DNA from 4 places in the Salinimonas sediminis genome. Region 2 is predicted to be linked to each of the others. Evidence: predicted binding sites of a transcription regulator. Region 2 holds the regulator's gene; each other region holds the start of a gene.
What was found. Region 2 encodes sigma-54, which starts transcription at its own class of promoters, with help from an activator protein. Its sites were predicted from a motif close to GTTGGCACGNNNNTNGNNT; they were not measured.

Region 1 (2,207 bases), 1.2 Mb from region 2:
TGACGTATTACGCCGCTTAACGGTACCGGAGCGTATTATCCATTTTTCAGTGTGCTGGCTAAATGATGCCGGTAAGGTTGAATTTAATCAGGGGTGGCGGGTACAGCATAGTGGGTTAATAGGTCCATATAAAGGCGGCCTACGGTTTCATCCTACGGTTAATGAATCCATTCTGAAATTTCTGGCATTCGAACAGTCCTTTAAAAACGCTCTGACGGGATTACCGATGGGGGGCGCTAAAGGTGGATCTGATTTTAACCCAAAGGGGCGCTCCCAACACGAGATCATGCGCTTTTGCCAGACATTTATGACAGAGTTACAACACCATATCGGCCCCAATACTGACGTACCAGCCGGCGATATCAATGTCGGGGCCCGCGAAATAGGTTATATGTATGGACAGTATCGAAATATCCATAATCGCTTCAGCGGAACACTAACCGGCAAGGGGTTAAGCTTCGGCGGCAGCCATGTCAGAACAGAGGCTACCGGTTTTGGACTTATCTATATGCTACAGGCAGTGCTTGAGCATCACCAACAGGCGATTGAGGGGCTGCGCATAGGTATTTCCGGCGCCGGTAATGTTGCGCTGCACGCCGCACTGCGCGCCGCTCAGTTAGGGGCTACGGTAGTAAGTCTGTCGAACAGCCGGGGGTGTATAGTGAATAATAACGGATTTAGCGAAGCAGATATTCAATGGGCGATCGCGCATAAAGCTAACGAAGACAATATTCTCACGGCCTTACAAGAGCATGCCGGCGGCGACTGGCATGATGGTAAAACACCGTGGGATGCCCCTATGGATATCGCGCTACCGTGTGCTACCCAGAACGAACTGGATGAAGATGCTGCCCAGACATTGGTCCACAATGACGTGGCTTTTATACTGGAAGGCGCAAACATGCCATGCACTGATGCCGCACGCAAAGTTTTTGAACAGCACCATATTCCGTTTGTGCCAGGCAAAGCAGCCAACGCTGGTGGCGTGGCTATTTCAGGTATGGAAATGGCGCAGAATGCCTCATTCCAGCGAGATTCCTATTCGCAGATAGATAAAACGTTGCAACAAATTATGCGTGATATTCACCAAAAGATGGTGGAAGAAGGTACGCACAACGGCCGCACCAATTATGCGAAAGGGGCCAATATTGCCGGTTTTAAACGGTTGGCTGATGCAATGGTGGCCCAGGGCATATAACTCACTATTTGCAAAATGCGTGTAATAACTTCCCCCTGCTCCATTTTTCAGGGTTCCCCCAACCCTGAAAAATCTTTTTATCTATCTGTTTTTGCACGGTTTAATAGAAATCGAAAAGTTGGAATAATTCTAGCAATAGCCTTAGCAATTCTGAAATAAATATTACAAATATCGGTAAAGCTGGAGCATCTGATGAAGATTTTTGAAGAACTGAAAGAAGACCACGAAAAACAGCGTTCTTTATTAAAGATACTGGCTGAAACGAGTGGTGATACCCCAGCCCGACACGATTACTTTAAAGAGTTAAAAGAGCAGTTAGAAAGCCATGCGGTGGCAGAGGAGCGCTACTTTTACGCGCCGCTAATGGCCTCAGATGATGCAATTGATTTGTCTCGACATGGCATTGCCGAACACCATGAGATTGACGAGCTGATTGAAACCCTTGAGGAAACGGACATGAGCTCGCCAGGCTGGTTAACGCATTTGAAAACGTTACAGGAAAAAGTTGAGCACCATCTGGCTGATGAAGAACAAGAGTTCTTCGATGTTGCTGAGAAAGTATTGTCTGCCAGTGAGCTTAAAAACCTCGCGGTTGATTATCGTGAAGAAATGCAAAAAGAGTTAGCAAAACATTAATTAGGACAAGCCACTTTTGGCTTTAAAACATTGGAGAAACATTATGTTACGTTGGGCTTTAATATTTTTAGTAATTGCTATTGTGGCAGCCATATTTGGCTTTGGTGGCGTAGCAGGTACGGCAACGTCGATCGCACAGTTCTTATTCTTCGTCTTTGTGGTACTGTTAGTCATTTCTCTTGTAGCCTCGGTCTTAAAAGGTAAAAAGAGATAAGCGAAGGGTAAATGAGTATAAAAACGCGCCAAACGATTATTGTCACACGTTTGGGGACGTGGTTGGAGGGCATTAGCACCAGCTACTGGTTCATTCCGGTATGTATGATGCTCTTGTCCTTTTGTTTTTACGCCCTTAGTCTTCAGGCTATGGCCTACC
Region 2 (2,207 bases):
AGGGTAAAATCTTAATTGATGATAACGAGCTTACCCACCAGCCAATGCACGAACGGGCGCGCCAGGGAATCGGCTATCTGCCGCAGGAAGCATCGATATTTCGTAAATTAACAGTACACGAAAATATCATGGCTATTTTGCAGACCCGCAGCGGGCTTTCCGCTACCAAAAGAGAAGAAGAAGCTGACGCGCTACTTGATGAATTCAATATCAATCATATACGTAATAGTACCGGTATGAGTTTGTCAGGCGGAGAACGCCGCCGGGTAGAGATTGCCCGGGCATTAGCGGCTAATCCGCAGTTTATTTTGTTGGATGAGCCATTTGCCGGTGTTGACCCAATATCGGTAAATGATATAAAGAAAATCATCCAGCATCTGCGCGACAGAGGCATAGGGATCCTCATTACAGACCATAACGTACGGGAAACCCTGGATGTATGTGAAGAAGCCTACATCGTAAGTCACGGAGAGCTCATCGCCCAAGGTAGTGCGGAGCAAGTATTAAGCAACCAGAAAGTACGTGATGTATACCTAGGTGAGCAATTCAAGCTATAGTAAGGTATGAGTGACATTGTCATACCTGTGGTTCACCGCTTAAGTACACGCGTACCCGAGTTTAAAATAAGACGTAGATGAAACCATCTTTACAACTAAAATTTAGTCAACAGTTAACCATGACCCCGCAGTTGCAGCAGGCTATTAAGCTATTGCAGCTGTCGACTCTTGATCTTCAGCAGGAAATTCAGGAAGCCCTGGATTCAAACCCCTTGTTAGAGGTAGATGAAAGCAGTGATAACGATATTACCGAAAAAAATAATATCGATAATGACAACGACAATGTAGAAGCCACTGCCAGCACCAGCGACAACATGGACTCGGGCGAAGCGATGGAGAAAAATGATTTACCCGACGAGTTGCCTATCGACAGTACCTGGGATGAGTATTATTCAGCGTCCTCAGCCCCTGCCCCCGGCCCGGGCAGTGACGAAGATCAAATTTTTCAGGGCGAAACCACCGAGAATATTCAGGACCATCTGCTCTGGCAAATGCGTTTAACGCACTTTTCGGATACCGACCGCGCCATCGCGATGGCGATTATTGACTCGATCGACGAGTCAGGCTATTTAACCGTATCGGTAGAAGATATTCTGCAAAGTGTGAATAGCGAAGACGCCGAAGAAGTTATCGAAGAAGATGAAGTTGAATGTGTGTTGAAACGTATTCAATTATTCGACCCACTTGGTTCGGGATCGCGCAGCCCGCAAGAGTGTTTGCTGGTTCAGCTACGCCAGTTCGCTATCGACACGCCTTGGCTGGAAGAAGCCAAAATGCTGTTACAGGATTATTCAGACTTATTGGGCAGCAAAGATTATCGTACCTTAATGCGCAAAACGAAGCTGAAAGAAGATGAACTGCGTGAAGCAATGCGGTTGTTGCAGACGCTAAACCCTCGTCCAGGTAGTGCATTAATTACAAAAGAACCCGAATACGTGATTCCGGACGTATCAGTTACTAAGCGCAATGGACGATGGGCAGTTGAGCTCAACCCTGACAGTTTGCCAAAGCTTAGCGTAAACCAGCAATATGCTGCGATGAGCCGCCGCGCCAGAAACAGTAGCGACTCACAATTTATTCGCTCGCACATGCAAGAAGCAAAATGGTTTATTAAAAGCCTTGAGTCACGAAATGATACGCTGCTTAAGGTAGCCAACTGCATAGTGCAGCAACAAATGGGCTTTTTTGAACATGGCCCGGAAATGATGAAACCAATGGTTTTAAACGATGTCGCAGAAATGGTAGATATGCATGAGTCGACAATTTCCCGGGTAACTACCCAGAAATATATGCATACACCGCGCGGTATTTTTGAATTGAAATATTTCTTTTCAAGCCACGTGGCGACAGAATCTGGTGGTGAGTGCTCCTCTACCGCCATACGTGCACTAATTAAGAAGCTGGTGGCTGCCGAGAAACCTAGCAAACCACTTAGCGATAGCAAAATTGCTCAGTTGTTGGCCGAGCAAGGTATAAAAGTTGCCCGGCGAACAATAGCAAAATATCGGGAATCGTTATCGATCCCACCGTCGAACCAACGCAAAAGCCTGATTTAGTAGGGCTTGCTCACAATAAGGAAGACGAACTATGCAAATCAATCTTACTGGTCATCATATTGAGATCACTGACTCTTTGCGTACTTATGTCGAT
Region 3 (2,207 bases), 280 kb from region 2:
TAAACTTAAAAAAGCTGTGCAGAGCGGTGATTACCGCGTTGACCCTGAGTCATTAGCGCGCAAAATTGCGCAGCTGGAATCACAGGTGTTCGGCTTAAAATCATAGGATTAATATATGCAGTCTCTTCAATCAGTGTTGGAAAAGCAGATTACCCATTTGGAAACGCTGGCCAGCCTGCTTGATAAAGAACTGCACCTGATAAGTTCACGCAATGCCGAAGCATTAATGAAATTATTGCGTGATAAGGAACAGACCCTTGAACTTATCCAGGAAACGGATAGCCACCTCCAGAAAAACTACCAGATTCAAATGGTCGGCGATGCAGCCCCTGCTGCTGCCGCACCATTAATTGAACAAGCTCGAAAACTGCTGGAACAATGCCAGTATCAAACCCAGATAAACCAGCGTGCCGTGGAACAAGGCCAGTTAAGACTGACCCATTTACGCAATCTTATGCTGGAAGTCAGAGCCAAAGAATCGCTAACCTACGATAAAAGTGGTAAACCTAATTCCGGCCGTTCCGGCACGGGTGTTCAAGCATAAACTGTTTCGCCATCAATAGGCTCCACCATCAATAGTAGGTTACGTCGCGAACCCGTTTAGGTTTAGCCGTAGTCAGGTAGATATCGTATACTCGCTGCATATCCAGCTCCAGCTCAGTGACGTACGTATCTTCTCCTACAGGATAAGCCTTGACGACTTTGGCCCCGCGAATCACCCCTTCTACCGAACTTTTTAACTGGCTGTTCGCCACCACCATATTGGCAACGGACTGTTCACCACTGATACGCTGGCCGTAAACCTGCTCGGTTAACTCACGGTAAGCATCCAGTTTAGACGCTCTCATCGCCATCAAGGTGCGCTCTGTTTCGGTTGCACCAGCCTGTGCGTTTACCGGGGCATACCCTACTGCTTTAAGCACCGGGTAACTGGCAGGTTCTACGGTTTCCCACTCTACATGTTTGTCAAACAAAGAGGTACAGCCAGAACCAAGGCCGGCGGTTAATAATACCGCCAGGGTAAGCTTGTGTTTGATATTCATTATTATCTACCACGTAAATTTTTGTTCCAAACAGGGTTAGCGCATGCCGCCCGATTTGTTTCATCGCTATCCGGACGACGCGTTTTTGACGCATTGCTAGCCATTGCCGTGCAATGTTCGCTGTTTGCTGTTTCACCGCTGCTATCTGGTAAGTTACCCAGCAAGTAACATGCCCATTTATTCATATGTCCAGTGTATTGTTATGGGATGCGCTAAATAGGAACAAAACGTGCAAGGTAGCCAGCGAGAGGCAATAATCTGACACCTATTGGGCATACCTATGAGCTTTTTCAACACATTCACACGTTATACGTTTAATGCAGAACCGCTTCGGCTATCGTGTACCCGGTGGGCTATTGCCATGGCTGCGCTATTGATTATACCAATGGGGCAAACATATGCCGCTTGGTTTGAAGCCCAAGGCCAGGCGTTGGTAGCCGGGGTTGAACGAAGCGAGGCCAGACGCCTGGCAACGGAAGAAGCGCTTAAACAAGCGTTGATGTTTGCAGGCGCTTCCGTCCATAGCGTGCAAACCTTGGTAAATGGATTATTGCAACCGCAAGAGTTTAGCATTCAGGCTAACGGTGAAGTAAACCAGCTCGAATTAGTTGATGAAATATGGCATGAAGACTATGTCACTGTGCGCATCAGGGCCGACATATTTGCCCAGGCCGAGCAGTGTGCGGCGGCCGGGTTTCAAAAAACCCTGGTTACCACCTATTTTCCTATCCAGTATCCTCAACAGGCACTGGACGGGCAACTACAAAAATTAACCCACGTTTTGCCCCGCCACTTACAGCAGCACTTTGCACGTCACTCATCCACCGTGGGTATTCAAGCCATTGCGCCTTATAGTACCAACTGGTACCAACAAACGGTGATTGAACAAGCCCCCGCGCTAGCCCGCCAGCACAATACTCAGTATGTCTTAGGGGCCACCATTATCGATTTAGGCGTAGAGCGAACACCAGCATCTGCATTAGCCTTCTGGTCGGATGGTAGCGCTTCGCGGCAATTTTCTGTGGCCATATCGTTACTGGATGGAATGCACGGTGGCGCGTTATTGGATAAAGTTTACCAGATAACGGCCCCATGGGAATTTGACCGGGTTGCGCAGTTAGATGTGGCCGGTGACCGTTTCTGGCGCTCTGCCTATGGTACAGC
Region 4 (2,207 bases), 1.7 Mb from region 2:
AATGTTTTTGCCATCTTTAGAAATAGACTGGTGAACATGCATACCAGAGCCATTATCGCCGACCAATGGTTTAGGCATAAAAGTAGCTGTTTGGCCGTACGCATGGGCAACGTTATGCACAACATACTTATAAACCTGAATTTCGTCTGCTTTTTTCACCAGCGTATTAAATTCGCAAGCAATTTCGTTCTGACCAGCGGTCGCCACTTCATGGTGGTGCGCTTCAATAACCAGCCCCATTTCTTCCATTACCAGACACATTGCAGCACGGGTGTCATGCGCTGAATCTACTGGAGGAACCGGAAAGTAACCTCCTTTCACGCCAGGCCGGTGACCCATGTTGCCGCCTTCAAACTCTTCACCAGAGTTCCATTTGGCTTCCGCAGAATCAATTTTATAGAACGACCCGCTCATATCGGTATGAAAACGCACGTCATCAAACAGGAAGAATTCTGGCTCTGGACCAAAGAATGCGGTATCACCGATACCGGTCGATTTCAGATATTCTTCTGCACGATAGGCAACTGAACGAGGATCACGCTCGTAACCTTCCATTGAGGTTGGCTCTACGATGTTACACCGTACGTTAACCTGTGTTTCTTCGGCAAACGGGTCAAGCACAACTGAATCCGGATCCGGCATCAAAATCATGTCTGACTCGTTAATACCTTTCCAGCCAGAAATTGAAGAGCCATCGAACATTTTGCCTTCTTCAAAAAACTCTTCGTCAACCAGAGCTGCCGGGATTGATACGTGTTGTTCTTTACCTTTTGTATCTGTAAAGCGCATATCAACAAATTTCGCTTCACTTTCTTTAATCAGCTCTAATGCCTTTTCTATTGACATCGTGTCCTCCAGGTATTGATGTAAAGTTGCAGAGTATTTATCGGTACCCTGTCTATGATGTAAAAGACGAAGCGATATTCATGCCATCTGTATCGACAGGGAATTTCGCGGGTTACAAGCACGATACGGCAGCAAAATCTAAATGGATTGCACCAATTTGAGGCAATCCCGGTCCAAAATAGTGCAGTGCATGCGGTGGGCCGATTCTTAGCCTAATGCAATCCCATGGTGCATGCTACCCATAATGGCTACATTTGTACTGGGTATATGACCCGTCATACGTAATAACGTGCGACTTTAGTTGATAATCTTCACTAGTGTGTAAAAATTGAAAAAAAAGAGGCGCAAAAGGATCAGATTTTCTGTACAATCCGCGCACATTTTTTACCTCTGCAAGAATTTTCAACTCTTTCGCCGGGCACCAACCGCAGCTCGGGCAGCTATACAGGCATTTACTTAATGAACACGTACGATATTTCGAAGTTAAGAAACATTGCGATCATCGCGCACGTTGACCACGGTAAAACTACTTTGGTTGATAAACTGCTGCAACAGTCTGGTACGCTGGAAAGTCGTGGTGAGGCTGAAGAGCGCATCATGGACTCAAATGATATCGAGAAAGAGCGCGGTATTACTATCCTGGCAAAGAACACGGCAATTAACTGGCAAGACTACCATATCAATATTGTAGACACTCCCGGACACGCCGACTTTGGTGGCGAAGTTGAGCGCGTTATGTCAATGGCTGACTCAGTATTACTATTGGTAGACGCGCAGGAAGGCCCAATGCCGCAAACGCGCTTTGTTACCCAAAAAGCCTTTGCACAGGGTTTGAAGCCAATCGTTGTTGTTAACAAAATTGATAAGCCAGGGGCACGTCCTGATTGGGTTATCGATCAGGTTTTTGATTTGTTTGATAACCTGGGTGCTACTGACGAACAGCTGGATTTCCAAATTGTTTATGCCTCAGCATTAAATGGCTGGGCGGCGATGGATGCCGAAACTATCGGTACCGATATGACGCCATTGTTCCAGACAATTGTTGATCAGGTTGAAGCCCCCAATACTGACCCTGAAGGTCCGTTCCAGATGCAAATATCGCAGCTGGACTACAACTCTTATGTTGGGGTTGTTGGGGTAGGCCGGATTGCGCGCGGTAAAGTAAAAACCGGCCAGCAGGTTACTATTGTTAATGCAGCCGGCGAAAAGCGTAACGGTAAAGTTGGCCAGGTACTTACGTATCTTGGTTTGCAGCGCCAAGAAGCAGAAATTGCTAACGCAGGCGACATCATTGCAATTACCGGCCTTGGTGAGCTGAAAATTTCCGATACAATTTGTGATACCAACACTGTTGAAGCGTT

Region 1: a site for sigma-54 is predicted at 1,316-1,334, ahead of D0Y50_RS08735 (hemerythrin domain-containing protein). Genes of this name have one in related genera too.
Region 3: a site for sigma-54 is predicted at 1,141-1,159, ahead of D0Y50_RS04485 (LPP20 family lipoprotein). Genes of this name have one in related genera too.
Region 4: a site for sigma-54 is predicted at 916-934, ahead of glnA (glutamate--ammonia ligase). Genes of this name have one in related genera too.

What each region holds. Positions count from the first base shown of each region.
Region 1 is NZ_CP031769.1:1,937,253-1,939,459, reverse strand. Features, by position in the region: gene gdhA (NADP-specific glutamate dehydrogenase) at 1-1,198, shown strand, start outside; gene D0Y50_RS08735 (hemerythrin domain-containing protein) at 1,391-1,834, shown strand; gene D0Y50_RS08730 (DUF1328 domain-containing protein) at 1,878-2,048, shown strand; gene D0Y50_RS08725 (DUF2254 domain-containing protein) at 2,060-2,207, shown strand, end outside.
Region 2 is NZ_CP031769.1:716,508-718,714, reverse strand. Features, by position in the region: gene lptB (LPS export ABC transporter ATP-binding protein) at 1-557, shown strand, start outside; gene D0Y50_RS03235 (RNA polymerase factor sigma-54) at 635-2,113, shown strand; gene hpf (ribosome hibernation promoting factor) at 2,145-2,207, shown strand, end outside.
Region 3 is NZ_CP031769.1:992,599-994,805, reverse strand. Features, by position in the region: gene flgM (flagellar biosynthesis anti-sigma factor FlgM) at 1-106, shown strand, start outside; gene flgN (flagellar export chaperone FlgN) at 116-544, shown strand; gene D0Y50_RS04485 (LPP20 family lipoprotein) at 573-1,043, opposite strand; gene D0Y50_RS04480 (flagellar assembly protein T N-terminal domain-containing protein) at 1,324-2,207, shown strand, end outside.
Region 4 is NZ_CP031769.1:3,449,339-3,451,545, reverse strand. Features, by position in the region: gene glnA (glutamate--ammonia ligase) at 1-846, opposite strand, end outside; gene typA (translational GTPase TypA) at 1,306-2,207, shown strand, end outside.